4 regions of the Paenibacillus sp. FSL H7-0943 genome follow, and region 1 is predicted to be linked to each of the others. Evidence: predicted binding sites of a transcription regulator. Region 1 holds the regulator's gene; each other region holds the start of a gene.

Evidence for each region. Region 1 encodes Rex, which represses fermentation and respiration genes when NADH is low (regulators of the CRP and FNR family bind a similar motif). Its sites were predicted from a motif close to TTGTGAAATATTTCACAA; they were not measured.
Region 2: the regulator Rex is predicted to act here: its motif matches at 2,218-2,235, upstream of nadA (quinolinate synthase NadA).
Region 3: the regulator Rex is predicted to act here: its motif matches at 4,345-4,362, upstream of NSQ55_RS11500 (DUF1641 domain-containing protein).
Region 4: the regulator Rex is predicted to act here: its motif matches at 2,091-2,108, upstream of adhE (bifunctional acetaldehyde-CoA/alcohol dehydrogenase).

Annotation. Positions count from the first base shown of each region.
Region 1 covers NZ_CP150148.1:4,636,927-4,644,749, forward strand. The annotation lists gene NSQ55_RS20295 (DUF5590 domain-containing protein) at 1-442, opposite strand, end outside; gene NSQ55_RS20300 (amidohydrolase) at 615-1,916, opposite strand; gene NSQ55_RS20305 (redox-sensing transcriptional repressor Rex) at 1,903-2,556, opposite strand; gene dinG (ATP-dependent DNA helicase DinG) at 2,687-5,548, opposite strand; gene NSQ55_RS20315 (hypothetical protein) at 5,675-6,316, opposite strand; gene panD (aspartate 1-decarboxylase) at 6,428-6,811, opposite strand; gene panC (pantoate--beta-alanine ligase) at 6,804-7,694, opposite strand; gene panB (3-methyl-2-oxobutanoate hydroxymethyltransferase) at 7,695-7,823, opposite strand, start outside.
Region 2 covers NZ_CP150148.1:72,702-80,524, forward strand. The annotation lists gene ftsH (ATP-dependent zinc metalloprotease FtsH) at 1-2,046, shown strand, start outside; gene nadA (quinolinate synthase NadA) at 2,306-3,244, shown strand; gene nadB (L-aspartate oxidase) at 3,284-4,900, shown strand; gene nadC (carboxylating nicotinate-nucleotide diphosphorylase) at 4,890-5,765, shown strand; gene NSQ55_RS00360 (type III pantothenate kinase) at 5,762-6,529, shown strand; gene hslO (Hsp33 family molecular chaperone HslO) at 6,577-7,461, shown strand; gene NSQ55_RS00370 (peptidylprolyl isomerase) at 7,471-7,823, shown strand, end outside.
Region 3 covers NZ_CP150148.1:2,685,848-2,693,670, reverse strand. The annotation lists gene map (type I methionyl aminopeptidase) at 1-571, opposite strand, end outside; gene NSQ55_RS11515 (hypothetical protein) at 604-1,551, opposite strand; gene NSQ55_RS11510 (SGNH/GDSL hydrolase family protein) at 1,759-2,385, opposite strand; gene NSQ55_RS11505 (NAD(P)/FAD-dependent oxidoreductase) at 2,550-3,728, opposite strand; gene NSQ55_RS11500 (DUF1641 domain-containing protein) at 3,769-4,212, opposite strand; gene NSQ55_RS11495 (DUF2785 domain-containing protein) at 4,413-5,255, opposite strand; gene NSQ55_RS11490 (nitroreductase family protein) at 5,477-6,094, shown strand; gene NSQ55_RS11485 (hypothetical protein) at 6,205-6,825, opposite strand; gene NSQ55_RS11480 (EFR1 family ferrodoxin) at 6,829-7,713, opposite strand.
Region 4 covers NZ_CP150148.1:4,925,184-4,933,006, forward strand. The annotation lists gene adhE (bifunctional acetaldehyde-CoA/alcohol dehydrogenase) at 1-2,015, opposite strand, end outside; gene NSQ55_RS21665 (extracellular solute-binding protein) at 2,424-3,890, opposite strand; gene NSQ55_RS21670 (carbohydrate ABC transporter permease) at 4,023-4,895, opposite strand; gene NSQ55_RS21675 (sugar ABC transporter permease) at 4,897-5,817, opposite strand; gene NSQ55_RS21680 (response regulator) at 5,935-7,263, opposite strand; gene NSQ55_RS21685 (histidine kinase) at 7,283-7,823, opposite strand, start outside.

The DNA.
Region 1 (7,823 bases):
CGCTTTGTTTATAAAAAAGCTGCCAAGCATACTCTCCGTTATATACTCCCGGCAGCAAGCGTTCAATCGTTATGTCCGGAAGATCAGCTTTGATAATGCCGCGTATTTGGGCTTCCGAGGTTCCTTTACTTAGTTCCTCAGCAAACACTGCGTCGTCGCCTTCAGCAAATTTTCCATCTACCGTAAAGCGGACCCAGACCATAAGAGCAGTCCCGGCTTCATTTTTCCCTGTTAATACCCAGTACACTGCATTTTCATCCCAAACCGATTTTTGTGCTTTGGTTACCTCTGTTAGACCCGCTCTGGTTTTGGCAACATCCTTAGCGATATCACGCTCGTTCCATTGATCTTTCATAATATAGGCATAGAACTGGATAAGTCCAAACCCCAGGAGCAGAATCAGAACTGACCCCAGGAGGATCCATTTTTTCCTTTTCTTCAAGGTACAGCTCCCTTTCTAGTAATATATCTTTTTTGATTATATAACACACCTGCGTGTTTATCCAAAATTTCATAATTTTCTAGCTTTCTCAGCCTTAAAAATGCACAAAAGGCCGCAACTTTTGCTAAAAGCAAAAAGTCGCAGCCTATTAATTATTCGTTATTCTCCAGACTTAACGCTTCAATAAACCTTCGAAGACTTCTTGCGCTTTACGCCGGATAGCTTCCTCATCCAGGGTTAAGCATTGTCCATGCTTGATGACCTGTTTACCATTCACCCACACATGCTCAACATCCTTAGCGCTAGCAGAGTAAACTGCATGAGACAACAGATCTGTGTGTGGCAGCAAATGCGGCTGATCGATATCAATAGCAATGAAATCAGCTTTCATCCCTACAGCAAGTCTGCCTACATTATTTAAAAAGATGGACTGCGCGCCATATTCTGTAGCCATACGCAGAGCTTCTGGAGCAGGGACAGCCGTTGGATCACCGCTGACACCCTTATGAATGAGAGCTGCAAGCCGCATCTCTTCAAACATATCCAAGTTATTGTTGCTTGCCGCGCCATCCGTGCCAAGAGACACCTTCACACCAGCTTTTAGAAGATCAGTAACCCGAGCCACTCCGCTAGCCAGCTTCAAATTACTGCCCGGATTATGAGATACACCCACATTATGGCGAGCCAAGATCTCAATCTCTTCATCATTTAAATGAACACCATGTGCAACTATCGAGGGACGTGTGAACATTCCAAGCTTCTCTAAGTGAGCTACAGGACGCAACCCGTAATCCGCCACATTTTGTTCCACTTCACGTTTCGTTTCGGACATATGCGTATGCATCGGTAAATCCAGATCATGCGCTGCCTGCACGAACTTAACCAGGAAGTCAGGAGGGCAAGTATAAGGGGCGTGTGGCGAGATCATAGTAGTAATTCTACCGTCAGCCTTTCCATGCCAGTTACGGGCAAAAGAAATCGCTTCCGCAAGCTTGTGATTCTGTACATCCTCTGGACATAACCCGATCACACCACGCATCAATACGGAACGGATACCTGATAACTCAGCTACCTCGGCTACTCGGTCCATATGATCATACATATCGAGGAAGGTCGTAGTTCCACCCTTCAGCATTTCCAATACAGATAAGGAGGTTCCCCAGTATACATCATCACCGGTGAACTTTTCCTCCATTGGCCACATCTTCTCCTGAAGCCACACTTGTAGCGCTAAATCATCTCCATATCCACGCAGCAAAGACATCGCCGCATGACCGTGTGTGTTTACAAGTCCAGGCATGAACAGCAGACGGCTGCCATCAACCACTTGCACTCCAGCTTCCATCTGAGGCTCTTCTTTTCCTATGTAAGTGATTAAATCATCTTCAATAGTCATATATCCACTCAGAACCGGCTCATCCGTTCCCGGAGTCAGAAAATACCCGCCCTTAATTATCGTTTTATTGTTGTTCATGTTCACTTTCTTCCTTTCCATCCCGCAAGTAATAAGCAAGACTTTGCAGATCAGTTGTAAAATCAGCTGCATGCACCCGGATATTCGGTGGTGTCTTCAGAATCACAGGGGCAAAGTTCAAAATCGCTTCAATCCCAGAAGAAATGAGGATATCTGCTACATTTTGAGCTTCTGAATCAGGTACGGTAATAATGGCAATGCGAATACCTTGCTCACGAATTGTGCTGCCTAGTTCATCCATCGGTTGCACAGTAAGGGAGTTGATCTTACGTCCAACCTTAGGAGCGTACGAATCAAATATAGCCGTGATTTTCATAGTATCTTTGAGATATGCATTGTAATTAGACAAGGCATGTCCGAGATTACCTGCTCCAACTAAAGCTACATTAAGCTGTTGATCCAGCTTCAGGATATGACGGATTTTCTCAATAAGATACGTTACATCATAGCCGATACCTTTTCTGCCGAAGTCACCAAAATATGCTAAATCCTTACGAATCTGTGCGGGATTAAGATCAAGCTTTTGTCCAAGTTCCTGAGAGGAAACTGTTAATATTTCGCGATTCTGGAGATCATTCAAAAAACGCAAGTACACAGGCAGTCTGCGAACAACGGCTTCTGATATTTTATCCGATTTCATATTTTTCCTCCTAAAAATAGTAATGTTCTTGTGAAAATCCATATTCAAACGTCTACCTCTCCTTATTAAGGACGGTACTGTAACACACCGCCCTTAAGGATAAGGAGGAGCTAAACTGAAGACGAGCGTTTTAAGAAGCGCCACCATCCTCTAGCCATTCCGCTATGCGGGGGACCATTTGATCAGTAAGCATATGCTCCATTTTGGGACCAGGCAATGAATAAAGGAAATACTTCCCGTAATGAGATTCAATAACCCTTGTATCATAAACAATAACTATTCCGCGATCCTGCGCCGTGCGAACCAGTCTTCCGAATCCCTGCTTAAAACGAATAACCGCTTGAGGAACAGATAATTTCATGAACGGATTCTTCTTCTGGGCCTGCAATAACTCCGACTTCGCTTCCGCCAACGGGTGATTCGGTGGTTGAAACGGAAGTCTCACGATGGCCAGGCAAGTCAGTGCTTCACCTGGAATATCTACACCTTCCCAGAAGCTGCTCGTCCCCAGCAATACGGATGCTGCACTGTCCTGAAAGCGCCGGATCAGCTTGCTCCGGCTGCCACCTTCCACGCCTTGACCAAGCACCGTAATCTCTTGTGAGGCCAAAGCCTCTTTAAGCGGATCATATACCTGACGCAGCATTTTATAAGAAGTAAACAGAACCAGCATCCGCCCACGTGTTGTTTTAGCAGCTTCCGATAATGACTGTACGAGTGTATCGACAAATCGAGCATCGCCCACACTCCCCTTCACACTAGGAAAATCACGCGGTATAACTAGCAGTGCCTGCTCGCGATACTTAAAGGGAGATGGAAGGAGTGAGGTCATTAGACGTCCCTCTTCTACAGCTTCGTTAAGTCCGAGATTATCAATCATAAATTGAAAAGATTTATCTACAGATAGCGTCGCCGAGGTAAGCACGATGCTTTTTTTCTTATCGAAGAACAACTCTTTAAGCTGGCTGCTAACATCCACAGGGACGGCATACAGCTGTAGTGATTTGCTGCGGTAATTTCCATTTGCCTCCAGCCAATATACTACATTATCGTCATTCAGCCCCATAAAGAATCTTACTTGCTCACGTATGGAAGCCAAATCTTTAAATAAACCGCTAATATCAGTAACAAGGCTGTCTGCTGAGGATTGGCTTTCCTGGTCACGCATCTCGTTAAGCATTTTATCACCCTTACGGATGATGTCGCTTAACGTCAGATTCATAGTGTTCTCTAGCGCAACCAATTCATCCCAATCCTTCGGCTTACGGGCGGGAAGCAACCGCATAACCAGTTGTCCCGCTTCTCCTGCCCCTGCATCACTGCGTTCCGGCAATAGGCTGAACAGCTTGTCGCTGAGTGCATCCCAGGTTTCTTTGACAGTAAGCAGATCCGGGTAGATCCGATCGATGACTCCGCTCCATTCTGAAGCCTCTTCACTGCCTGACGACTGTAATATCTGACGCAGAGCAGGAAGCTGTCCGTTTCGGCTATCTTTATACAGTCGCGATAACGTGTGTGCCACAGTGAAATGCTTCATATGCATGCCAAGATGTTTACCAGCCACATCTTCTAAATGATGTGCTTCATCAATGACAAGATGCTCGTAAGCCGGAAGCAGCTGGTGCCCAGCCTTAACATCTGCGAATAGCTTGGAGTGGTTCGTAATAACCACGTCAGCAATCCCAGCTTCATGCTTGGCCCTATGATAATAACATTTGCGGAACCAAGGACAAGAACGGCCCAGACAGGAATCGGTATCGCTTGCCACCGTCTCCCAGAAGTCACCGCCCCGGCCGCTTAAATTCAGCTCTTCATCATCCCCTGATTCACTTTGAGTGAGCCATACAATCATCTGAGCTGCAGTAAGCGCATCTTCCCTTGGGCTTATAAAGTCCTTTTTATTAATTTTATGCTCAAACTTACGCAGACACAAATAATGCCCTCTTCCCTTAAAAATAGCAGCTTTAAACGGAAAAGGAACTACCTGCGTTAACAAAGGGATATCCCGCTCGCGCAATTGGTCCTGCAGATTAATGGTATGAGTGCTGACCATGACTTTTTCATTGGTGCGAACGCTTTGATATATGGCAGGCAACAAATAACCGAGCGATTTACCGGTTCCTGTGCCCGCTTCGATCAGTAGGTGTTTGTCTTCGGCAAGTGCCGTCATCACCTCATTGATCATAATATCCTGAGCTTCCCGGCTTTCATACTGCGGTAATGTGTCTTTAAGTCGTTTGGTTACTTCGTCCATATAATCAGTAAAAGATAAATTCGCTAGCGGATTCTCAGCATGCTCATCTCTAGGTGGCGCTAACTCCGTCCAATCTCCTACTGCAAGCGCTAATTGACGATAGAAAGTCAGATCACCTTCGGGCTGTAGCGTCTCCGCTTCCCGCTCTCGCAGAAGACCATCAAAGTACCAGCCCAGATCACTATCCTCTTCGGTAAACAGCTCACAGAGTCTCTGGATCGTAAGCAGCGGCAGCTCGTAGAGCTCCTCAAGACATTTCAACAGCACTAAAGCAGTCGCAAGTGCATCACTATCTGCCTGATGCGGACGATCATGTGTCACTCCAAAATGAGCACTGACAGAGCCTAGTTGATAAGATGTGAGCGAAGGAAAGCAAATTTTCAGAAAATCAATCGTATCCAAAATCCGCCCTTGAAATGGCAAATAACCACAACGATCTAAAGCATTTTGTAAAAAATGGAAGTCGAAAGCGACATTATGCCCTACAAGCACAACATCATCCAAGAGCGGAACAAGCTCCATCATCATCTCATCCAGCTCAGGCGCATCCTTAACATCATCTTCGGTAATCCCCGTCAGACCTGTTATAAAAGGAGGAATCGGCGTTCCGGGCTTGACATAGGAACCATATACCCGGGAGATGGACCGGTCTTCTTCTATAATTGCAAGGCCAACCTGGATAATTTCACCCACGGATTGGGTTCCTGTTGTTTCAAAATCAAGCACGGCAAATTTCATTATAATTCTATTCCCTTTCAATTGAGACTCTTAATCAGCATAACAGAAGTTGCGAAAAAAGGCGATGCACACCACTGGTTCAGGGGATGCATCGCTTGAATGGAAATTTCCAAAACAGTTATTCTTTTACAAAAGGGAAACCAGCTGATTTCCAAAATGCAGCTTCCCTCCACGACGGCGGCATACCTCTAAGTTAACGTTTGGTTCCGGAAGCGCAGGGTCATGCTGCAAAGCAAGATCAAACAATTCCTGCGCTTCATTGAAACGTTCCTGTGAGGCTCGTATGCAGCCTAAAGCATTATAAACCATGGCTTTCAGCTTGGTTTCCCGTATCAAGCCCAGCATATGGTTCAGATGACTCCAAGCGGCCTCACCGTCACCTTCCTGCAGATAAGAGATGGCTAAATATAATCGAGCAGCCAAGCTATCCGGGTATTGCGCAATAACTTCTTTAAACTGATCAATACACTTTCCATACATCAGCAGCTTATAATACCCCTGACCTCTTACAAAGGAATCCATACATAGCTCTGGTGCTTCCTGTTCCGGCACTTCCTCTTCGACCACTGCTGTAAAATCAGCACTTTCGCGAAAGGAACTAAGCTTCTCAGCAAAAGCGAGCCATTCATCCATCACTTTATCGCTCAGTCTATGCAGCATATTATAATTGCATAAAAGCTCGTTCCGGCGGGCACCCTCCGCTGTAGGGTAATCTGTTACGATCTCCTGAAGCACCTTGTTCATTTCAGCAAACAAATGTTGAAACATGGGCGATCCCCCCTTACTGAAGATGAAATCAGTTCAGCTTGCCTGACTTCATTTTCTGCGAGATCGGGGTCTTTCATCCCTGCCATTCATTACATGGCGTAAGTCCATACATTAAGCGATTGTAGCATGCAATTCATGATCAGCCAGCTTCACTGGTTTGTTATTCTCATCCACGAATACCACCGTTGGCTTATGTGACTCCAGTTCTTCCGAGGACAACATCGCATAGGAAATGATAATTACTGTATCGCCCGGCTGAACAAGACGAGCTGCGGCACCATTAAGACAGATCACTCCGCTTCCACGCGGTCCAGGGATTACATAGGTTTCCAGTCGTGAACCATTGTTGTTATCCACAATTTGAACTTTTTCATTCTCAAGAATGTCCGCGGCTTCCATCAAGCTCTCATCAATGGTAATACTGCCCACATAGTTCAAATTCGCTTCCGTTACTGTTGCGCGGTGAATTTTGGATTTCATCATATGTCTAAACAAGTGCAGCAACCTCCTTTGGTATAAATACATTATTATCAATCAAGCGTGTTCTGCCAAACTTCACGGCGAGCGCTATAATAATTTCCCCATCCACTTCTGATAAAAGAGCTTCATCCTCTAATCCTTCAAGATCAGGGAATGTTAGGATCTCCGCATAATCAATCATCGCTAGAGGAGAGCTGGAAATAACCGATGTCAACAATTCCCGCACTTCAGCAACGGTTGTTACTTTTCCTTCTTCAATAGACTGACGTGCTTCACGTAAGGAACGAGATAACACCAATGCCTGACTACGCTCCTCTGGAGACAAGAATACGTTACGTGAGCTGAGTGCAAGTCCATCCCCTTCACGAACGATCGGACAAGGAATAATTTCGACATTCATATTAAGATCGGACACCATTCGGCGAAGCACTGCAACTTGTTGAGCATCCTTCAGCCCAAAGAAAGCATAATCCGGCTGTACGACATTGAAGAATTTATTAACCACTGTGGTTACACCATCAAAATGCCCAGGGCGGGAAGCCCCACAAAGCCGGGTAGTAAGCTCCGATACCGAGACCGTAGTCCGAGTAGGCTGCGGATACATTTCTTCCACACTGGGGATAAATACAATATCTACTCCCTCACGTTCAGCGAGTTCCAAATCACGACGCTCGTCACGCGGATAGGAATCATAATCCTCGTTTGGCCCGAATTGCAAAGGATTCACAAAAATGCTCATTACCACTGTGTTGCTCATTTCTCCAGCCCGGCGAAGCAAACTGGCATGTCCGTCATGCAAGTATCCCATCGTAGGAACGAACCCAATCGGGGCGTGCCCGCCTTGTCTCATATACTCCAAAGCTTCGCGCAGCTGCTCCATGCTTCTGACGACTCTCATTTATTTCCCTTCCTTTCTTGCAGCGCCATATAAAGATTCCAAAACCGTTTCATCTGCATTAAAAACGTGACTTTCATCTGGGAAGGAACGTTCCTTCACTTCCTTCACATATTGGCTGATGCCCTCACG
Region 2 (7,823 bases), 2.3 Mb from region 1:
TTCATCCGGAATTCTGGTTTTTATTTGATTTTATTTTTAGTCGTGGTGGGTATTGTCCAGTTTGTGAGCAATGGAAATGAAGCCGCCGATTTCCCTAGATACGACGAGTTACGGCAGGAGATCAAGAACAACAATGTGAAGGATTTGACGGTTCAGTTTGAGGGTAATGCCTTTCTGGTCACAGGCGAGTATAGAGAGCTGCCTGCCGATACTAAATCGAAAAGCTTCTCCACATATATTCCTCCTACAGATGCCGCTATCAATGAACTGATTCAAGCCAGTGATGTTAATGGGATTGAATTAACTCAGAAGAAAATGGAAGGTACCAGCATTTGGCTGACATTCCTTTCTTCAATTATCCCGCTGGTAATTATGTTCATCTTGTTCTTCTTCCTGTTTAACCAGGCGCAAGGTGGCGGCGGTAAAGTCATGAATTTCGGCAAGAGCAAGGCTCGGTTATATAATGAAGAGAAGAAGAAAATCAGCTTTGAGGATGTTGCAGGGGCGGACGAAGAGAAGCAAGAGCTTGTCGAAGTCGTTGAGTTCCTGAAAGATCCACGCAAATTTGCAGCTGTCGGCGCACGTATTCCTAAGGGCGTATTGCTTGTAGGTCCTCCGGGAACAGGTAAAACATTGCTTGCCCGTGCGGTAGCAGGTGAAGCTGGTGTACCTTTCTTTAGTATTTCCGGTTCTGACTTTGTGGAAATGTTCGTGGGTGTCGGTGCTTCTCGGGTACGTGATTTGTTCGAGAATGCTAAGAAGAATGCTCCATGTATTATCTTCATTGATGAAATTGATGCTGTGGGTCGTCAGCGTGGTGCCGGTCTTGGTGGCGGACATGACGAACGTGAACAGACGCTTAACCAATTGCTGGTTGAGATGGATGGATTCGGTGGTAACGAAGGCATTATTATTGTAGCGGCGACTAACCGCGCTGATATACTTGATCCGGCATTGCTTCGTCCAGGACGTTTTGACCGTCAAATTACGGTTGACCGTCCTGATGTGAAAGGTCGTGAAGCTGTACTTAAGGTTCACGCTCGTAACAAACCGCTTACGAAAGATGTAAGACTGGATGTTGTTGCTAAACGCACAACCGGATTCACAGGTGCTGATCTGGAGAATCTGCTGAATGAGGCAGCTTTGCTAGCTGCACGTCGTAACCGTAAAGATATTTCCATGATTGAAGTGGATGAAGCTATTGACCGTGTTATCGTAGGTACTGAGAAACGCAGCCGTGTGATCAGTGACCGCGAGAAACGTATTGTAGCTTATCATGAAGCAGGCCATACTATTGCAGGTTACTTCCTTGAGCACGCCGATATGGTGCATAAAGTTACTATTATCCCACGCGGACGTGCAGGCGGATATGTTATTATGCTTCCGAAGGAAGATCGGATGATCGTTACCAAGCAGGAGCTTTTGGATAAGGTTACTGGATTACTTGGTGGACGTGTTGCTGAAGAATTGTTTATTGGTGAGATCGGTACGGGTGCATACAGTGACTTCCAACAGGCTACGCGCATCGTGCGTGCCATGATTATGGAGTACGGTATGAGCGATAAGCTTGGACCTATGCAGTTCGGATCTTCTCAAGGTCAAGTATTCTTGGGTCGTGATATTGGGCATGAACAGAATTACAGTGACTCCATTGCTTATGAGATTGATCAGGAAATGCAGAACTTTATTACTTCGAGTTACGAACGTTGTAAAGATCTGTTGATCAAACACTCCAAAGAAATGCACTTGATTGCCAATACATTACTTGAGAAAGAAACACTTGAGCTTGATCAGATCACACAACTGATTGAACAAGGATTCCTTTCCGAGGATGGTAAACCAGAGGGTGGCGAAGGTGTTGCCCATGAAGTTGGCGAGCCTGTCATCGACAATATCGGTGATGTGCGAGTTCGCATTCAAGGCAAGCCTGAGGATGAACAGTCCACACTTCCTGACCTGTCGAAGGATATCCCGAATAACCCTGATTCTGAGGGTAATGACGGTTCCGGTGATGACAACAAAGGTGGGGGCACTAGCCTTACCTAATTGGGTCCACCATTCATATGATGTAAATTTATCCGGAGAACGTAACTGTTCTCCGGATTTTTTATTTTAATTTTTAAGGGATTCTATGCCTTAAAGCCTGTCCAGTTACATTGACAGAGGCTGGAACGTTGTGTACATTAGTGATTAATATTACTTACTATTTATATCAGCATGTTCATTTTTTCACCATGATGGCGCATGCCATTTGATAACATCATGTCGGCGAAAAGCCGCGAGGATTTAAGGGGGAGAACAATCGGTGGAAGCTCTGGCGCTTGAGCGCAAGCAGGAACAGAATCGAGAACTTCGTATACGTCTTGAACAGCTTAAAAAGGAACGAAACGCAATCATTTTAGCTCATTATTATCAACGTGATGAAATTCAGGAGGTTGCCGATTTCCGGGGCGACTCTTTTTTACTCGCTCAGAAGGCTGCAGAGACAGATGCAGAAGTTATTGTATTCTGCGGTGTTCATTTCATGGGGGAAAGTGCAAAAATTCTAGCCCCGAACAAAACCGTCCTTATTCCTGATGAACGTGCAGGCTGTCCAATGGCAGATATGGTCAATGTAGACGGTTTGCGTAAGCTAAAAGCTCAACATCCAAATGCTAAAGTAGTCACTTATATCAACTCGTCCGCCGAGATTAAAGCAGAAACCGATATTTGTTGTACCTCTGCTAATGCTGTGAAAGTAATCGAATCCCTTGACGCCGAAGAGATTATTTGGGTCCCAGATAAGAATCTTGGTCAATATGTACAAGATCAGACGGGCAAGAAGCTGATTATTTGGGAAGGCTATTGCAACACTCACGACATGTTGACCGTCAAAGATGTAGTAGAAATGAGAGCAAAATATCCAGATGCGGAATTTGTAGTTCATCCAGAGTGTCGTCCTGAAGTAGTCGCCATGGGTGACTATGTAGGCAGCACTACATCAATTCTGGAGTATTGCCGGAAATCGGATCGTAAGCAATTTATCGTTGGAACGGAAGATGGTACCGGATATCAGCTTCGTAAGGATAGTCCAGATAAAGAATTCCATTTTGCTACCAAATTTCTTGTTTGTCCTAATATGAAAGTTAATAATCTAAAAAAACTGGTGAAATGCCTGGAGACGATGAAGCCACAAATCTATGTACCGCCTGCTGTCGCCGACAAAGCCAGAACATCCCTAGAGCGCATGCTACAAGTCCGGTAGCATGCGCTACTCTTTCGTTGAAACAGGTGAAAAGCGGTCATGATTCCACAATATTTGGTTGATTTTGATCTTCGGGATATTCCTACGGTAAAGACAGATTGTATTGTTATTGGTTCAGGGATTGCCGGGTTATTCACAGCTATTAAAGCCAGTGAAGATCGGCGTGTCATAATGATCACAAAGAAATCAGTAATGGAAAGTAATACTCGCTATGCACAGGGGGGGATCGCAGCTGTTATAGCTGAGGATGATTCCCCTGCTTACCACCGGCAGGATACCTTAATGGCCGGAGCAGGTCTTTGCTCCTCAACAGCTGTCGATGCACTTGTTAATGAAGGGCCGGAAGGCGTTCATGAGTTAATTCGCTTAGGAACTCTGTTTGATAAGGAAGATGGGGTACTGGCTTTGACTCAGGAAGGTGCACACAGCCACCGCCGTATTTTGCATGCTAATGGGGATGCTACAGGTTATGAGATTGTTCGTGCATTGGCGGAACAGGTAGCCGAACATGAGAATATTGAGGTCTGGGATGATCATTATGTTATCGATCTCATCACTGAAGGTGGAGAATGTGTAGGCGCATTATTGCAACGGCCCGGTGGTGGAAGGTTGTTCCTGCAAGGGGATGCGACCATTTTGTGCTCTGGTGGAGCAGGACAATTATATCGATACACTACCAACCCAGAAGTAGCTACAGGAGATGGTGTAGCGATCGCCTATCGCGCTGGGGCTCATATACGAGATATGGAATTTATTCAATTTCATCCTACAGCACTTAGTTACCCGGGAGCTCCTAGATTTTTAATCTCCGAAGCTGTGCGTGGGGAAGGAGCAGTCTTGCGCAATATTAATGGAGAACGGTTCATGGAACGTTATCATGACCTGCTTGAGCTAGCTCCGCGGGATATTGTAGCACGAGCTATTGTAAGTGAAATGGAACATACTAAATCAACGTTCGTTTATTTGGATATTACACATGAATCTCCAGAGATGGTGAAGCATCGGTTTCCCACAATATATGAGACATGTATGGGCTATGGACTGGATATTACAAGTGATTGGATTCCAGTGGCTCCCGCTGCGCATTATATGATGGGGGGGATTAAGACCGATCTGAATGGAGAGAGCACCATCCCACGTCTGTTTGCTTGCGGAGAGGTTTCCTCCACAGGCCTGCATGGCGCTAACCGTTTAGCTAGTAATTCATTATCTGAGGCCATTGTATTCGGACAGCGTATTATTGATCGGATTCATGAGCTTTCCCCGCTGGACCGTGATGTTTTATCGGTTAACAGTAACGAGGGACGTGTAGATTCGCCAACTCAAGCTATTGTGGAACGTCGTTTGAAGCTACAGAAGGTAATGGTTCGATATGCCGGACTACGTCGTAACGAAGAGATGTTACTTAAAGGACTAGATGAATTAAAACGACAGCTTCCAATATTTGGATTAGCATTGTCCAAACGTGAGGAATATGAATTTGCTAATATGCTGACCTGCTGTTTGCTTGTGACAGAGTCTGCTCTGGCACGGGAAGAGAGCCGTGGGGCGCATTACCGTGAGGATTATCCGCAGCGGGATGATGATCAGTGGCGTAAGCACCTGCTTCAAATTCGCGAACTGGGAATAGTGGAGGAATTAAGCGATGATGTTTAATGGTTACAATGAAGAGCTAGTACAATCCATCAAGGCCTGGTTGCGGGAAGATGTTGGTTCCGGAGATGTAACCACGCAGATGACGATTCCAGTGGGCCATGAGTCCAAAGGGATTATTCATGCCAAGGAAGACGGTATAATTTGTGGCATTCCAATTGCAGAGCTGGTCTTTGAAATTGTGGATCCGGCACTTAGTTTTACAGCCCTTGTCGAAGAAGGCCAAGCTGTAACTAAAGGGACAGTAATTATTGAGGTTGAGGGCAGCACACATGCAATTCTAACAGGTGAGCGGCTTGCGCTTAACTTGATGCAGCGTCTTTCGGGTGTGGCATCACGTACAGCTTCTTTCGTGCAGGTGCTGGAGGGATTACCGACTCGTCTAGTAGACACACGTAAGACTACACCAGGTCACCGGATGCTAGAGAAATATGCTGTTCGTATTGGTGGAGGCTTTAATCACCGTTTTGGCTTATATGATGCAGTTATGATCAAGGATAATCATATCAAGGGCGCGGGTGGTATTCGGCAGGCTGTAGGTCGTGCCCGGAAGAACATCCCGCATACCATGAGCATCGAAGTGGAGACCGAGAATTTAGAGCAAGTCGAAGAGGCGCTGGCAGCAGGTGCTGATATTATAATGCTCGATAACATGTCTAACGATATGATGAAGCAAGCCGTGGCTAGGATTAAATCGAAAGCTCCGCATGTTAAGACAGAGGCTTCTGGCAATGTATCGTTAGAAACCTTACGCGGGATTGCTGAAACGGGTGTGGATGTGATTTCTGTCGGGCGCCTTACGTACTCCTTCTCCAGTCTGGATATCAGTCTAGACCTTAATGCCAAGAAGGAAGGGCCTTTGTCATGATGCTTGCTGTCGATATCGGTAATACCAATATTGTTCTCGGTGTATATAGAAAACGCGAATTGCTGCATCATTTTCGGCTAAGTACTGCGCGTCAATCGACCGTGGATGAATATGGAGTAATGATACACAATCTTTTTCACATGTCAGGTATATCTGTCAAAGACGTTGAAGGTGTAATTATATCTTCGGTTGTTCCGCCACTAGTTAAGACTATTGAGGATATGTGTATTAAATATATAGGCAAAGACCCATTGATTGTTGGACCAGGGATTAAGACGGGGCTTAACTTACGTTATGAGAATCCGCGTGAAATTGGCGCAGACCGGATTGTTAATGCAGTTGCTGCGATTGAACAATACAAATGTCCACTTGTCGTTGTTGATTTTGGTACGGCTACGACTTTTGATTGCATTGATGCAGATGCTAATTATCTTGGTGGGGCGATTGTTCCTGGCCTAGGCATTTCAACAGAGGCATTATACCAGCGGGCATCTAAGCTGCCGCGAATTGAATTGGAGAAGCCTAAAAAGGTCATCGGGCGTAATACGGTGCACGCGATGCAGGCCGGGATTATTTTTGGCTATGCGGGTCAGGTTGAGGGCATTGTTAAACGAATTAAAGTCGAGATGAACGCTCCCGAACTGAAGGTTATTTCGACCGGAGGCCTCGCCTCGCTAATTGCGGGTGAAACGGACTGTATCGATGAAGTAAATCCTATGTTAACGCTAGAAGGATTAAGAATTATTTACGATCGTAACCAATAAAGATAAAGAAGCCTAAAAGGCGAAGAGATAGGAGGGCTATGCACCCAATGGAAAAAAAGAAGGATCGACTAATCCGCGGCACGGCTCTTAATGGTAAAGTGAGAGCGTTTGCTGTCCGCACAACTGAATTGGTTGAAGAACTGAGACGCAGACACGATACGTATCCAACGGCTACAGCCGCAATGGGACGTACAGTTACCGCTGCAGCCATGATGGGCGCTATGCTCAAGGGTAGTGAGAAGCTGAGTATTATGGTTAAAGGGAATGGACCGATCGGACAAATCGTTGCAGAATCCAATGCATTGGGAGAAGTGCGTGGTTATGTGCATAATCCTCACATTCATTTACCGAGCAATAGCATGGGGAAGCTGGATGTAGCTGGAGCGGTGGGAACTGAAGGGTTCATTGATGTTATAAAAGATTTAGGTATGAAAGAGCCATACCGCGGTAGTATTCCTATTATCTCGGGGGAGCTTGGCGATGATTTTACTTATTATTTTGCGGTTTCTGAGCAAACTCCAGCTGCGGTTGGCCTAGGTGTACTGGTAGATACCGATGAGTCAGTAATTGTGGCTGGAGGCTTTATTGTTCAGCTTCTTCCTGGTCTGACTGATGCGGAGATCACAGAGATTGAAAAAGCTGTAGGGGCAATGCCTTCAGTAACGGCGCTTCTCGATCAGGGGCTGGAGCCAGAAGAAATGCTGCGCTACCTGTTGCCGGATGCAGTGGTTATGGATGAACTGGATATTAACTTTGCTTGTCAGTGTTCGCGTGAGCGGGTAGAGCAGACATTGGTTAGCTTAGGGCGGGATGAACTGGAGAGATTAATTGCAGAAGATGAACAGGCTGAAGTCGTATGCCATTTTTGCAATGAGGCTTATGTTTTCAATAAGGACGATTTACAGGTCATTTTAGAACAAGCGAATTCGTAGGGCATTGGGATGATGACGAGACAGGAACGTGCACTTCGCAATACGGTTATTATTCTAGCTGTTGCAACTTTAATGCTCGGGGGTCTATTATTCTGGAGTTTACGCGCCATGGCCCTTCTTAAAGGAGATACAACAGACAATGAATCACCGGATGTAGCGACTGCAGGCGGACAACCGATAACGGATCAGCAGTGGATGGATGAGCTCAAAAGAAAGCATGGAGAAGAAGTGTTAATCAGTATGCTTAACCATATTGTCGTGAACATGGAAGCTAAGGCTTTAGGAATTACCGTGACAGACGATGAGGTTAAGCAGGAACTGGCACGCACTATAGTTGGGTACGAATCAGAAGCGCAATATTA
Region 3 (7,823 bases), 2.0 Mb from region 1:
CCGTGGTCACTCTTGGATTATAGAAGGGTAGAATTTCAAAAGGTTTCTCATGCAGTGATTTGCCAATTCCATGGCTGCACAGATTACGCACCACTCTATAACCGCGTTTGCGAGCTTCAAGTTCCATCATTCTGCCGATCTCGTTAACCTTCATTCCTGCCCGCAGATGATTGATCACACTCATCATGGTTTCCTCTGTACTCCGGCATAAACGCAGAATATCATCGTTATAGGGCGGCAGTTGAAAAGAAACGCCAGCATCCCCATAATACCCATTCAGCTCAGCAGAGACATCAATGTTGATCAAATCGCCAGCATTAATCACTCTCGGACCCGGAATACCATGAGCAACCTCTTCGTTCACACTGATGCAGGTGCTGCCCGGGAAATTATAAGTTATCTTCGGGGCTGAGGATGCTCCGAAGCTTTCCAGAATCTCAGCTCCAATAAGATCTAACTCCGCAGTCGTTATCCCAGGGGTTACTTTCTTTTTCATCTCGACGATGGTGTGGCCCACCACTTTTCCAATAGCTTTTAACCCTTCTAAATCTTGTACCGTATCACTTGTCATCCAACACACATTCCTCTCACTTCATGAATTAATCATTTGTCCAGCCTCTGAAATGCACTCCCTACCCACTGAAAAGTATCTTCCACTTGTTTGCCTGCTGCGTTATCGTAGTAACTTCTCTTGAAGCTATGCTCATCAACTTTATCCAGTTTTATGGAATACCGCTCAGGACTGCTGATAAACAGCTGGTTTTCAGGTTTAATAGGCAGTTCTTCTATCACGTTATTTCTTCTGAGTGTAAAAAGCTTGTAGAAATAACCGTTACTCGTTCCATATTGTCCGATCGTAAAATCGGGATCACCATCTCCATTATAATCCTCAAACTGAAGCTGAAAAAAATCATTAAAGGTCTGGGCAAATTGATCATTTAACGGATAGCTACTCAGTGTTTTTCCATGCTCATCAGTCACTACTAGCCTAAATCGGCCACTCCAGTTTCTTCCCGCTAACGGACTCGGTGTAGTCCAATCTTCGCTATATGTCCCCTCTAGCAGTTGCAGATTTAAAAATCCCGCTCTCCCTGTGACCGGAGACAGTTCATTATGTGATAGGGTTACTGGACCTGTTACCTCGACAGAAGTCTCCACAGGGTCTGCCTGTTCAATGTTCTCCATATCGATTGTTCCATAAATGAGCTTTCTTAACTGGTCAGAGTTTTTTACAGGAATTGTGTAGCCCTGACTGCTGTTCTCTGCTGTAGTAAACATCCCTTCATGTCCAAGTTGATCTCCAAGCGCTATGTAATAATCTTCCGAATAGCCGTCCCCATAAACAAGCTTCATTTCAAATTCCGGACCCCAATCCAGATCATCAGAAAATTTCTTACTCTTGTTCATAGCCTCCGCAAGCGTCTTGATCAAAACAGAATCCTTTAGCGTTAAGCTCTCTGAGTGCAAAGGACGATCCGCTTGTTTCTGATCACTCGTTGCCACGGGTGTCAACGACACGCCTTCGATCCATCTGGCATTGATGAAGCCCAAATGACTTTTACATCCGCTTAACACTACGACCAATAACAAAGGTGCTATCCATATTAACCGCCTAATGCGAATCGCCTCCAATACATAAGCATATTCCAATTATAACAGTGTCTATAAATATATAAAAACGACTTTATGAACACGCGATTAAAAAAAGACTACAACCTGCTTATTAAAGCGTGGTTCTAGTCTTAAAAGGGCGATTGATTAGATTGCTCCCATCGTTTTGAGCCAAGCATCCGCAATAAGTGCATGACCTGCAGGAGTAGGATGTACTCCATCATATGCCCAGTAAGCCGGTTCTGCTTTTACGGAAGCCGCTGCAAAAAGTCCATCTAGCGGAACCAGCGGCGCCCCATATTCACGTGCCAGCTCGCGGACAATATGAATTTTAGGATCAAGATCCTGACGCCAAGTTCTACGATCTTCCGGTACAGGCAAAACAAAAGGCTCTATAAGCACTAATTTAGCATTCAAAGATTTCCGAGTGCGTTCGATCAGGTCCCGATATGAGGCTTCAAACTGCTCGGGAGTGGTTTCTTCACCAGAATCAAAACGCCGCCAAGTGTCATTAATTCCAATATAAATGGACACCCAAGTCGGCTTCAAATCCAGACAATCCTGATCCCAACGTCCCTGTAAATCAACAATACGGTTGCCACCAATACCACGGTTAAAAAAAGTAAGATTCTTCTCTGGATATAAATGCCCCAGTCGAGCGGCGACCATCATTGCATAACCTACTCCAAGTGATGAAGCGTCTTCATGATTACGCCCCCAGTCTGTTATGCTGTCCCCTTGAAACAGAATGACATCGTTTTGTTGAAATATCATAAATGAAATCCTCCTCTAACTACCTCTGTTAATATAACCCAATCTATTATATCAAATACAATGAATACAGCCTACTGTGAAACATCAATAATGCAAACATTTCACTAAAAAAACAATAACAAAAACCCCGCTCAGATTTGAGCAGGGTTTAGGGTTAAGCTATATTAGTAAGCTAGGCTGAACAATCCTTTAATGTGGGACAAGTAACGGATATTACTTGCTTCCTTCATTAGAGTTGCAGGCAAGCCTTTTAACGGAGTAGAACTTGCACCAACGATGGCAACACCGTCTTTACGGCCTAAGCTAGCAAGTGTACCAGAGTTGATTGGGCTAAAGCTTTCAAACGATTTATTTTTCAAGAAGGCATACAGATTGTATCCGATCAATTCACCCATTTGCCAAGCAATTTGCGCAGTTGGAGGGTAAGGACGTCCATCTTCTGCAAAGACCACCGCGCTGTCACCAGCAACGAATACATCTTTGTGGGAAGTGGATTGCAAGAATTCATTCACCGTTGCACGACCGCGGTTAACTTCAAGACCGGATTCGCCGATGAGTGGATTTCCTTGCACGCCACCAGTCCATACAAATGTGTTAGCAATAATTTTTTGACCGTCTTTCAAGTCAATCGCATTGCCTTCTACATTCGTAACAGGAAGACCTGTCAGGAATTGAACACCACGTTTCTCCAAGCTTGCTACAGCACGTTCGATTAATGCATCTGGCAATACTGGAAGGATTTTAGGACCTGCTTCAACGAGCATAAGCTTAATTTCTTTAGGATCAACGCCATATTTTTTAGTAAGTGTAGGCAATACATCCGCGATTTCACCAACAAGCTCAACACCTGTTAAGCCGCCGCCACCGATCAGGATGTTTGCATCTGCTTCATTTTTCGATTTCGCATATTCACGAATACGATCTTCAATATGTTGATGAATTTTGTTAGCATCTGCAGCTGATTTCAATACCATACTGTATTGTTCAAGCCCTGGAATGCCAAAATAAGCTGTAGTGCTGCCAAGACCTACAACAAGCGCATCATAAGTAAGTGTCACACCATCAGAAAGAACAATTTGTTTGTTCTCCACAGAAAATGAATTAACCTTCGCGATTTTCAGGTCAATATCTTTCCCTGCGAAAAGCTTAGTTAGAGGCATAGCTACAGCACCCTCTGCAACACTACCTGCTGCAAGACGATGCAATTCTGTAATGATTTGGTGTGTAGGATACTGATTAACTACAGTAATTTTAGCTTCATCTTTTTTGAGATATTTGCGTACGGTTAAGGCGCTTAGTAGACCACCATAACCTGCTCCTAGAATGACAATATGTTTAGACATGATGTTTCCTCCGTCCCTTACGTATAAGATATGAAAATGATTATTTCTGCTTACTGCGTTCTCCAGCAACTTGAAGGTATGCATTTACGAAACGGAAAAGCTTTTGCGCTTGTGGATCTTTCAACAACTTCATAAGACCAAAAAGACCAATAACTTCGTTACTTTCATTCGCACGATCTTTTGCTTCGATCACTGTAGCTGCCATATTCTTCGCGGAATGCACTACAGGTTCAGCAAGTTCTTTAATTGCACTTACCGTATCACTTTTCAAGACATCATCCGCTGCGACAGTTTGCACAAAGTCATAGGACTTTGTAAGCACGCCAACAAGCTCAGTTAATTTTGGCAACTGTTCCACCAAGACTGTTAATGATTCCTGAACTTCTGGTTTCAAGAGCTGCTCAAGAACATCCATTTGTTCCTTGCTAACAGCTACTTTTGGTGATTCTTGTTCAGGTTGTGTTTGAGTGATTGATTCTGACATATCCAAATCTCCTCTGCAATAAGCTTTGCTGCTTAATAGTAATAAAAAACATAAGAACTTTTAACGCCATATTTCTATTATAGCACTTATCAAGTTATAAATGTCACAAAGTTTTTGAATTTCCATAAAAATTTGTGATTTTTATTACATTATAATAAATTATTTAAATTACTAGTGTTAATTAAAACCGTTTGAGTGAATTAATGTACAAATTCATTCAGATTCTTCTCGGTTTTCAATAAAACATCCACAATGTCCATATTCTTCTCTGTTAGAAGTAACCTGAAATAAAGAGAACGCAGGAAGTTCTTTGTATTTATTCGATTAACGTACTGGCTGTGGCTTCTAGGCCAACTGCCACATTGCGCCAAGTTGAGAATCCAATCGGTTATAGACTGCTGTAAAAGTAAATGATGATCGATGATTGTAACTATAATAGTACCAATCCTTTCATCTTCTTCGTCCCTGAATATGTATTGATCGTTATAAAGCATCTTTTGAATAACTGCCAGAACCTCTTCCCGCACCGCGGCATCACTCTCCGAGCATAAAACCAGCTCATCCAAGGCGTCTGCGCCATGGGCTGCTGCGTGTGCCCAGCCTTCTTTTTCCATATAACCTCTTAAGTCCCGTTCTTCCTCATAATAACGAATCAAATCCTGCTTCACCTTTATAAATTCAGAGCTATCCAATATAGCCATTTCCCTATGCCTCTGGAGAATAAGAGCAACAACTAATACAGAAAATGTTCTTGTATACACCGTCAGATCTTCTTTATTCCCAATGTGATAAAAAAGATGCTGCTCGTCAAGAAGTATCCACAGCAGTTCACGAAGCTCCGCATCATTAAACCAATGTTTCTCATTAATCCATTTGTAGAATGTGGAATAAATCAATTCATCACGCAGTACAGGCTCGGGATCTCCTATATGCTCAAGCATCAACTTCACATAATCCTTTATGTCCTCTCCACTTCTAAGCTCGTAGTCATTCTCTTCGATTCTTTGCAAATCTATCATCAATTGTTCTCTACTATTAATCAATTTATCCACCCTTTCATCCACTGTGTTTCTACATATCCTAATATCCTAATTTATGTCCTATTTTTTGACAACAGGGTGTTCAAGATTAACTTCAATAAATTTTATCATTGACGAATTTTTTAAGCTGTGTTATTTTGAGTTAGTAACATTTAGTTAGTTCATTTACAAATATCAGGTGTTGATATTTTACAACCGAATACATACACAACGGAGGAATACTTATGAGCGCTTTTACAGACTTGATTCAGTCACGCAGATCCGCTATGAATTTTGTGGAAGGGGTTATCATCCCTCAGAATGAATTAGAGGAAATGTTCTCTTATGCCAGATTGGCACCCTCGGCCTATAATCTACAGCATACAAATTACAAAGTGATATCTAACGAGAGCTTAAAAGAAGAAATTCGCGAAGCAGCTTACGGCCAATATAAAATCCATACTGCTTCAGCAGTTATTGTAGTGCTGGGAGATAAGCATGCTTATCAGCAGGCTCCAGAAATCTATGGCGGGCTTAAAGCTTTAGGAGCGATGTCACAAGAGGAATATGATGAACAAATAGAGATGATTAACAATGCTTACATTGATAAGGATGCTTTTCAAAGAGATGAAGCAATACGTAATGCCTCTCTCTCTGCCATGCACTTTATGCTGATCGCCAAAGATAAAGGTTGGGATACCTGCCCGATGATCGGCTTCGATGCTGATGCTATCCAATCCACCTTGAATCTGCCGGATCATATGGTACCTGTTATGCTGATCACGATCGGCAAAGACAAAAAACATAAAATCAGACCCCGCGGCTACCGTAAGCCAGTCAACGAATTCGTTGAATTCATCTGATTATAGATACAGCAAAACGTTCCATCCGAGGCAAGTAGCGGGTGGAACGTTTTTTAATTGGAACTCATCATGAAGATAATGAACCGTGTGCCCGATATACAAGAGGGGCTCTACTTCGCATATTGTAAAATGGCAATCGCTGCTCGTTCCCGTCGTTCGGAGTCATCACAAATCAAAGCATCTTTCAAAATATTAAGCGCCTTAGAGAGCGTCTCCTCATCCAATTCCAGCGGACTATTCACTTCTTGTTCATTAGCAGAAACACCTGTAATCCACAGATCCAAGCGAGCGCTTGGTTTTGGACCCTTATATTGTACAACCGGTGCACTTTGGTTAAATAACTCCCGCACGCCTGCGTTTAGTTCAGAAATCGGCAGACTTTTCAACCACGTCACACCACGTCGATGGCATGTACCCTCGTCAACATTATCAGTAAACTCGTTGTAAAAATAATCTCCGAGGTCCCCGAGATGTACCCAATCTCCATCGGCCACCAGCACATAATCTCCATCTTGCATCGTATGTACAAATAGCTGAAGGGCTTGCAGATGTTGCATAAGCTCCAACTCACTATATTGGTATGTGCCAATCAATCGATCATGAAGTTCCTCTGTGCTTAGATTCTCCAGATCCCCTATTCCGGGGTAGCCGATACTCACATAATTATCCTCCAAAAATGTGCTGATCCGCTCAATCCCCAGTGGCTTCGATCCCATCCGAAACAGATTCATATGTCATTCCTCCAAATACTTAATAAAATGCTTGTAGTAGCCCTTGGATTTGGGAGTAACAAACCGTCCATCATTCGCAGAATCCTTCATTAGTTTATGAAGCTTCGGACCTCCAGTATAGGGATCTACTACGCTAGCCTTAAGTCGTGTCGCTTGGATTGCCTTCTGAGGACAAGAATAAACACAACGCATACATAATAAACAATTTTGACTGAAAACAATTCCTTCTACGCCGCTACTAATATTGGATGTTGGACAGTTTCTGACACATTTTAAGCATAGTGTGCAAGCGTCCGTTGTACGCAATCCTTTGGCGAAGTATTTTCCCCCTTGGTGTTCCTCACAATAATATACTGTTCTCAGAACCCGCTCCAACACAGGGTGAATCGGCAGATTTCGTGGTGTCCGGTTTACGATTTCCTCTGCAAACAATTCCACCTTACGCTGTGCGGCTTGATACAATTGCTTATTCAACCTGTCATTGTATTTGATATAAAAATTACATGGCATCGCCAAAATCGAATTGTGAAAGGGATTATATCCCTTCCCACGCAAAGAACGAAGCACCGTATTCGAAGCACCGTTATTGATATAGTGTGGAGAGGATGCCGTTTTGAATACAAATGCCGGGGTTCCATTACAATCAGGTAGCCCTTCTGCAAAACGTTCAACAAAACCGGAAGCGCCAAAGCCTAGAACCGGATGACCAATACCTATAAGATCATAGGCTTCATATTCTACAGAACGAGTGCCTTTAAAAACATCTTCCACTCTAAACAAATCTACATCTTGCCCTTTACTTCTTAGCCTTTCAGCAAATTGCTTAGCAATAATCTCCGTATTGCCCGTACCTGAGAAATAAAATATGGCCGTCTTTGCATTATGCATTCCATCCCCTCCCAGATCAAATATACCTCATTCCCGTCTGGGAAAGCTGTGAAGTTGAAGTGGGTTTTGGCTATTTCGGACTCAATTGCTCTTATTTCCATAATTCTGCT
Region 4 (7,823 bases), 290 kb from region 1:
TAAGCTTCGATGGCATGTGTCAATACGTCCATACCTGTATCAGCTACAGCAGTTTTTGGCAAGCTGTATACGAACTCTGGATCAATGATAGCTACGTCTGGAGTTAGCTCGTAGTCAGCCAAAGGATATTTAGTGTGTTGTTCAGTTGTTTTATCGGTAATAACTGCGAAAGATGTTACTTCCGAACCTGTACCCGAAGTAGTTGGAATCGCTACAAACTTAGCTTTGTTTCCAAGTTTAGGGAATTTGTAAACCCGTTTACGGATATCCATGAATTTTTGTTTCAGACCATTAAAGTCTGCGTCTGGATGTTCATAGAATAACCACATTCCTTTTGCAGCATCCATTGGGGAACCACCACCAAGTGCGATGATGCAGTCCGGTTGGAATCTGTTCATCATTGCTGTACCTTTTTCAACTGTAGTTGTCGATGGATCTGGTTCAACTTCCGAGAACACTTCGATCGCTACAGGAGTTTGGCGTTGACGCAGGTAATGTTCAACTCTCTCAACATATCCAAGCTTAACCATCATTGGGTCAGTGATAATTGCGACACGTGTGATATCAGGCATTTTGGTCAGGTACTGAGTAGCGCCTTTTTCGAAATAGATCTTGTCAGGTACTTTAAACCATTGCATATTCACGGTACGACGATTCACCCTTTTCACGTTGATCAAATTGATTGCTGTAACGTTTTGCGACACGGAGTTACGACCATAAGATCCGCAGCCCAGCGTCAACGAAGGGATGTTAGTGTTATAGATATCGCCGATCGCACCATGAGTGGAAGGCGAGTTAACGAGAATACGTCCTGTTTGCAGACGGTTAGAGAACTTCATGATTACTTCTTCGTTGTTGGAGTGGATAGCCGAACTATGGCCCATACCACCAAATTCAACAACTTGTGCTGCGCGTTCAATACCTTGATCTGCGTTTTTAACTTTGTAGCAAGCAAGCACAGGACTCAATTTTTCAGCGGACAATGGATATTTAGTGCCTACACCTTCAAGTTCTGCTACCAGAATCTTAGTGCCGGCAGGAACTTGAATGCCGCACATTTCAGCAATTTTCACTGCGGATTGTCCAACGATTGCTGGATTAACCGCACATTTATCAACGTTCATAGCGCCGCTAGTAAGTTTGGCAGCTTCTTCTTTGTTAACAAAGTAGCAGCCATTAGCGATCATTTTCTTTTTCACTTGATCGAAGATTGGTTCTTCGATAATAACAGCTTGCTCGGAAGCACAGATCATACCATTATCAAATGTTTTGGAAAGAATGATGTCCGTTACGGCTTGATCGATATCCGCGCTCTTTTCGATGAATGCAGGTACGTTACCAGGACCTACGCCAAGAGCTGGTTTACCACAGCTATAAGCTGCTTTTACCATTGCAGAACCGCCAGTTGCAAGAATAAGTGCAACGTCAGGGTTGTTCATCAAAGCGTTTGTTTTGTCCATCGTTGGCATTTCAATCCATTGGATACAATTCTCAGGTGCGCCAGCTTTTACAGCCGCATCATGAAGAATTCTAGCAGCTGCTGCACTACACTCTTGCGCAGATGGGTGAAAACCGAATATAATAGGGTTCCGTGTCTTAATCGAAATCAACGCTTTAAACATCGTGGTGGATGTAGGGTTGGTTACCGGTGTGATACCCATTACAATTCCGACGGGCTCAGCAATTTTTTGGAAGCTTTCATAAGCATTGTCTTCAATAACGCCTACTGTTTTATCGTATTTAATTCCGTGCCAGATATATTCTGTCGAGAAGATGTTTTTAGTAATTTTGTCTTCGTAAACCCCGCGGCCAGTTTCTTCTACAGCCAATTTAGCGAGGTACATATGTTTGTCGAGTCCAGCCAACGCCATTGCATGAACGATTGTGTCAACTTGCTCTTGATCCAGCGCCATGAATGCCTCATGTGCTTTTTTCGCTTTATCCACCAAAGTCTGAATATACTCTTCAGCGGTAGTTTGTTTAACTTGGGCGGCGACTTCGTTCTTAACTGCCATCTCCCTCGTCCTCCTGTCAATTTTTAGGTTGTTTTTCTCTACACATTTATCTTATCACATCATTTCCACCTTGTATAGTGAAATCTTTCACAAAGTATAAAGTTTTTTTGATTTGTTTTCAAAGCGCTTTCATTCAATCATATTATAGGTTTTTTACCATTATTTATGCTGTATTATTCCTTAAATCTAAAGTTTATGTTTAAAAAGACAAGAACCGATACCCATTTTCTACCTTTCCGCTCGCAAAAATATTTTAAAAATACAAATCTAATTTTGTTGACACTCTATTTTTCTCATGACCCTCTAAAAAATAGTCGGAAGCCATCCGTTGGGTTGATTTATAAAAATATCAATAATATAAACATAAAAAAACCGACTCCTAAAGGAGCCGGTTCTGTCCTTCCTTGCCTATTCTACTTTAATTGTATCGAAGAATTTCTCTTGCACTGTTTTGGCAGCAGCTTCAAGCTGTGTCTTAGAATCTGTTCCTTTTTTGGAGAACAGCTCTTGAATTACATTGGACATGGTTGCGTAGTAGTCCTGTGTATTGTATTGCGCTTCCGGTTTACCGTCCAGCAAGCCTAAAATATCAGGGCTGTATTGATATACATTTGTATATTTATCATACACAGCTTTTGTTTTCTTGCCGAAGTCAGAATCTGCAGAATAGTAATCTAAGAGCGGCGGAATAAAGTATTTGCCATCCGTTGTACGTTGTTGCAGAACCGCATCCAGTGCTTCTAGACCTTTATCGGAGAAGTAATCAAATGTAATATAACGGAATGCCATTTCTTGCTCGTCTGGTGTTGCATTTGGATTGATTACAAGGTAGTCACCACCAAGTACCCCAGTGTGTTTTCCGCCTTTTTCCATCGCAGGCATTGGATACGTAAGTACATCTTCTGGTTTCAGACCGCCTTGATTCAACGCTTGCTCAATAACACCGTCAGATCCAGCCATTACCATTGCTGTACGACTTTGTTGGAATGCGCCTACAGCATCACCCCAGCCCAGTGCCCAGTCCTGAGGAATCGCATTTGCTTCCCATCTAAGTTTCTTGTAGAAATCCAGCGCTTTAATCCCAGCCTCAGAATTAAAAGTAGCTACAACCTTACCGCCTTCAATCTTCTGAATTTCACCGCCAGCCTCGAACAGGAAGTTGGTCCAGTTCCAGCCTGCTTCATTCCCTTTACCCATTGGAGCAATACCGGAAATCCCTTTTTTGGTATCAGCTACGCCTTTCGCGGTATTCAGCATATCATCCCAAGTCCAATCCATAGATGGAACAGCAACGCCTTTTTCATCCAGCATTTTTTTGTTGATCATTGTGGTTGTTACATAACCCTTTTGAGTTACGCCGAATACTTTTCCGTCAATGATAAATTGGTTTTGGAGAACCGGGTTAATTTGATCCTTAAATTCGTATTTATTCCACAGATCCGTAATGTCAGCTACCCAGCCTTTTTCAACTAGGAATTTTGCTTCTGTAGCGTAAGTGTTAAAGAAGGTTGGAGCTTCATTCGCTGCCATTTTGATGCCGATTTCACTTACATTGTACTGCCAATCGTCTTTGACGATTTCAACATTCGGATACTCCTCTTGGAAACGTTTGATCTTGTCATCTTCCTGTGCTCTAACTTCGGTTAGGTCAGGGGTTGGATAGTGAATTTTGATGGTCACTTTTCTTTGTGTGATATCATCAGTTGGCGCTGCTGTAGCACTGCCAGCATTATCTGTTGCAGCATTCGTTGGCGCAGTAGTCGCTTCCCCTTCCTTGTTTCCTGTCGTGTTTCCGTTATTGTTGTTACCGCCGCATGCGGTTAACAATGATCCGGCCACAAGGAGGCTTAGTAGCACGCTAGAGTACTTACGCATTGAAACTCCCCTTTTCAATTCATAGTTATCTTACATATCGATCATAAAAGAGAAATCGTTTACAAACGAGGTGCATTTATATTCCTTTCATGTGCATGTTTACGATCCGTGACTAAATCGGTCGATCTGCGCTTATCCCTTAACTGCTGATAATGCGACGCCACGCATAATGAACTTTTGGAAAATCAGGAAGACAAGGATCGGCGGCAACGATACGATAAATAGGATAGCGAATTTAATATTCGTATTAAGTGCCTTTACATTAATAACGTATTTATAGATTGCTGTCGCGAGCGTATATTTCTCTTCACTGTGCATAACCAGAGATGGCCAGAACCAGTCATTCCATGCAGTAGAAAAGATAAAGATCGCCAGCGTAGCAAATATCGGAACCGACAATGGCACTGCAATGGAGAAAAAGCTTCTCGGCTCAGAGGAGCCGTCAATCCGCGCTGCTTCAAAAATTTCAGGATGTATCCCATCAAAAAAGTTCTTTAAGAGTAGAAAATAGAATGTATTCGCACCAGCCGGCAGCCAAAAGGCAGCGTACTGATTCAGTAATCCAAGCTCTTTTAGATTGACAAAGTTGGGAATCATGTAGCTGGTCGCCGGAATAAACAATGTCATCAGGAAAAAGAAATAAATTGCCTTTCTGTAAGGAACATTCATACGAGAAATGCTGAAAGCAGACATTCCCAATACGACTAGTGTCACGACCATATTCCCCACAAAAATATAAATAGTGTTCTTAAGGAACATCAGCAGATCAATGTAGTTCATCGCTTCTTTAAGGTTGCTGAAGTGCCATTCCTGCGGGAAAAAATGCGGTGGGAATGAGTTCACCTCTTGATTCGATTTCAGTCCGTTAAATAACGTCATACAAATCGGATACAGCATGCTAAACACCATAATCAAAATAACCACGCACATCAAGCCATAAACGATCTTATTGCTTGTTTTTTTCAAATCATGTTCTGAGAGTATGCCTCTATCTGCGCTCTTCATCTTAGTTGTCCTCCTTGTTAAGCTTGAACTGTAAAATGCCCAAACCACCTAGGACTATGAACATTAGCATGCCAAGCGCAGTCGCTGTTCCATAATCGAGTCTTGTAAAAGCATATTTTACGATCAGCAGCGCATAGGTAAGCGTAGTATTATTCGGTCCACCATCAAGCAGCGCCATTTGTGACTGATACCCTTGTGAAGTCCCGATAATCTGTAATATAAACATCAAAATGATCAAATTACGTAGCGAAGGCAATGTGATGTACTTTATACGTGCCCACACACCCGCCCCATCAATCTCAGCTGCTTCATACCAATCCCGCGGAATGCTGAGTACAGCAGCCAAGTATATTAACATCCCTGATCCAAACTGCTGCCACGTCTCCATAAAAACAAGGGAAATCATCGACCACCTTGTATCTGTCAGGAAGGCAACCTGGTCCACACCAAGCGAGCTTAATACTGCATTGATTGGGCCCACAGGATCATAGAGCCATCTCCAGAGTCCATATAGCACCACACCAGGCATTACAAAAGGTAGGTAAGCCGCTACCCGTACAAAGCCCCCAAACCTTCTCAGCTCCGAGATCATAATAGCAAAAGCAATCGGAACCCAGAACCCGATAATAAGACATAGAAGCATGTAATACCCTGTATTTTTTAACGCGGTCAAAACATCCGGATCACTAAGGGCTCTAGCATAGTTCTCAAAACCAACAAAGCTATTCCCTTTTACAAAATCAACATGGTAGAAGCTGTACAACAAGCCTTTAAAAATTGGCACCCACAAGAACATTACAAAAATAATCACAGCAGGTACGAGGAACATATATCCCCAAAAGTTTTTCTTCCAGCGGTTTTGCTTGTAAGGTGTACCCTTCAGCGCCGGCGGATTTTCGGATACAACTGCGGTTTGATTCATCAGGCTCCCTCATTCCATTTTTCTTTCAGCATTTTTCGCAAAATGCTTCCTACCTTAAATTGTAGAAAATGAGGGTTGTACTGAACATGTCTAAATCTACCGAAGTAGTATGTGTTTTTACTTCTTCAATTCACTGGGGCTAATCCCATAATATTTTTTGAAAATTTTACTAAAATGCTCCGGTGATTCATAACCTACGCGCTCGGCGATTTCGTATCTGCGAAGATCTGTGTTCAAAATCATCTCCCGGCTTTCTTCCATCCGCAGCTTAATTACATATTCCCACAGGTTGTAACCTGTATTTTTCTTAAACAGATAGCTCAAATAATTGGGGCTGACATGGTTTTTCTTAGCCACTTCATGGATGGTTAATCCTTTTTGCGCATAGTTCTCGTCAATATACTCTCTCGCTTTCTCTACAATCAGATTGCTGCGTGTATGAAGCTCTTCTACTGAAGGATCGGTTGTGTAGCTGTTCCAATTAAAATCCCCGTAGTAAAACACATAATGGTCATTGTGTTCATTATTCCAGAGAATGGCTTTGGAGGCTTGACGGTTCAATACAGCCATAAAAGAAAGACCCTTGAGAATCTGGCTGATGCCGATAACTGCATTTAAGTGCAGATATTTTTGAATATTAAAATGAAGACTACGGCCAAGGATATCTAGCCTATTAATTTGGCTGGCAGACGAATCTTCATAGCTTTTTTCATCCCACTGAATAATGATCGTAATCTCTTCATCCTCTGCGTAAAAGGCTGTCGAGTTCCACTCCTGATCCATCAGCTCTTTGGCGATATTCAGCGCGGCATAACAAAGAAGCCGTCTGTCCCGCAGGGTGTAGTGCTTCTCCTGATTCGTTCCAGCCAGAGGCACCTTAATTTTTAAGACGGAAAAATACGGCCCTTGCAGCTTCAGGTTATCCAGCTTTTGCAAGCGTTCTGCATCACACAGTACACCTTCAGGCTCAATGAGCAGCTCATTCAATAACTTGCTGTATTCCGGAAGCGGCTCTTCCAGCCGAAAGCTTTCGTTAATACCTGACATGAAAATATCCAATTCTGGTGATGGTTTCCCCATCTTAAGCAGCACATTTCGCACCGAATCCAGAAATTGCTCACTGTTCAAAGGTTTGATCAAATAATCCTTCGCTCCAAGCCTAACGGCCATTTGCGCATATTGAAACGTCTCGTGTGCAGAAATCACGATGGTCTGTACCCAGGGTTTGGCCAATTTTGCATGCTGCATTAGATCAATCCCGCTCATTGCGCCCATCTGAATATCAGTCACGAGCAGGTCTATTTCCTCCATCCGAATGCAGTCCAGCGCTTCAAAACCACTGTTTGCTGTATAAATATGGTCTATGTTTAACCCCGAAGAAGCTAATAAATTGCTCAGCCCTTTACAAATCAAGGGTTCGTCATCCACAACTAATATATTGAACATATCTGTATGCTCCCCTTCCTTAGTCCTGATTCTCTGATTTCGGAAGCTTAACCGTCACCAATGTACCGCCCTCTTTACGAGGGGTATAGCTGATGCCATAATCAGAGCCGAAGTGTAAATGAATACGCTGGTTAATGTTGCGAATCCCGTAACCGCTGGCCGGATTTGGACTGTCGTCATTCAGCACAGCTTCAATGGCCTGATAATCAACAGACTTATAGCCGTTATCTTCAATAGTGATCTCGACGGTATCGTCCACACAAACTGCGCTAATGATGATTTCCCCATCCTCGCCCATATTTTTGACACCATGAATAATAGCATTCTCAATTAACGGCTGCAGGGTAATTTTAGGAATTAGATTTCTTTTCGTATCTGGATGAATCTTCATTACTACACGAAATATATAATCATACCGGTGCTGCTGCAGCTTGATGTAGGCCGTTGCATGCTCCAGCTCTTCTTCAAGGCTAATCAGCTCCCTTCCCCGACTGAGGCTAATCTTCATAAGCTTGGATAATTCCTTGATCATCTCGGCGGATTCAACGTTACCTTCCAGC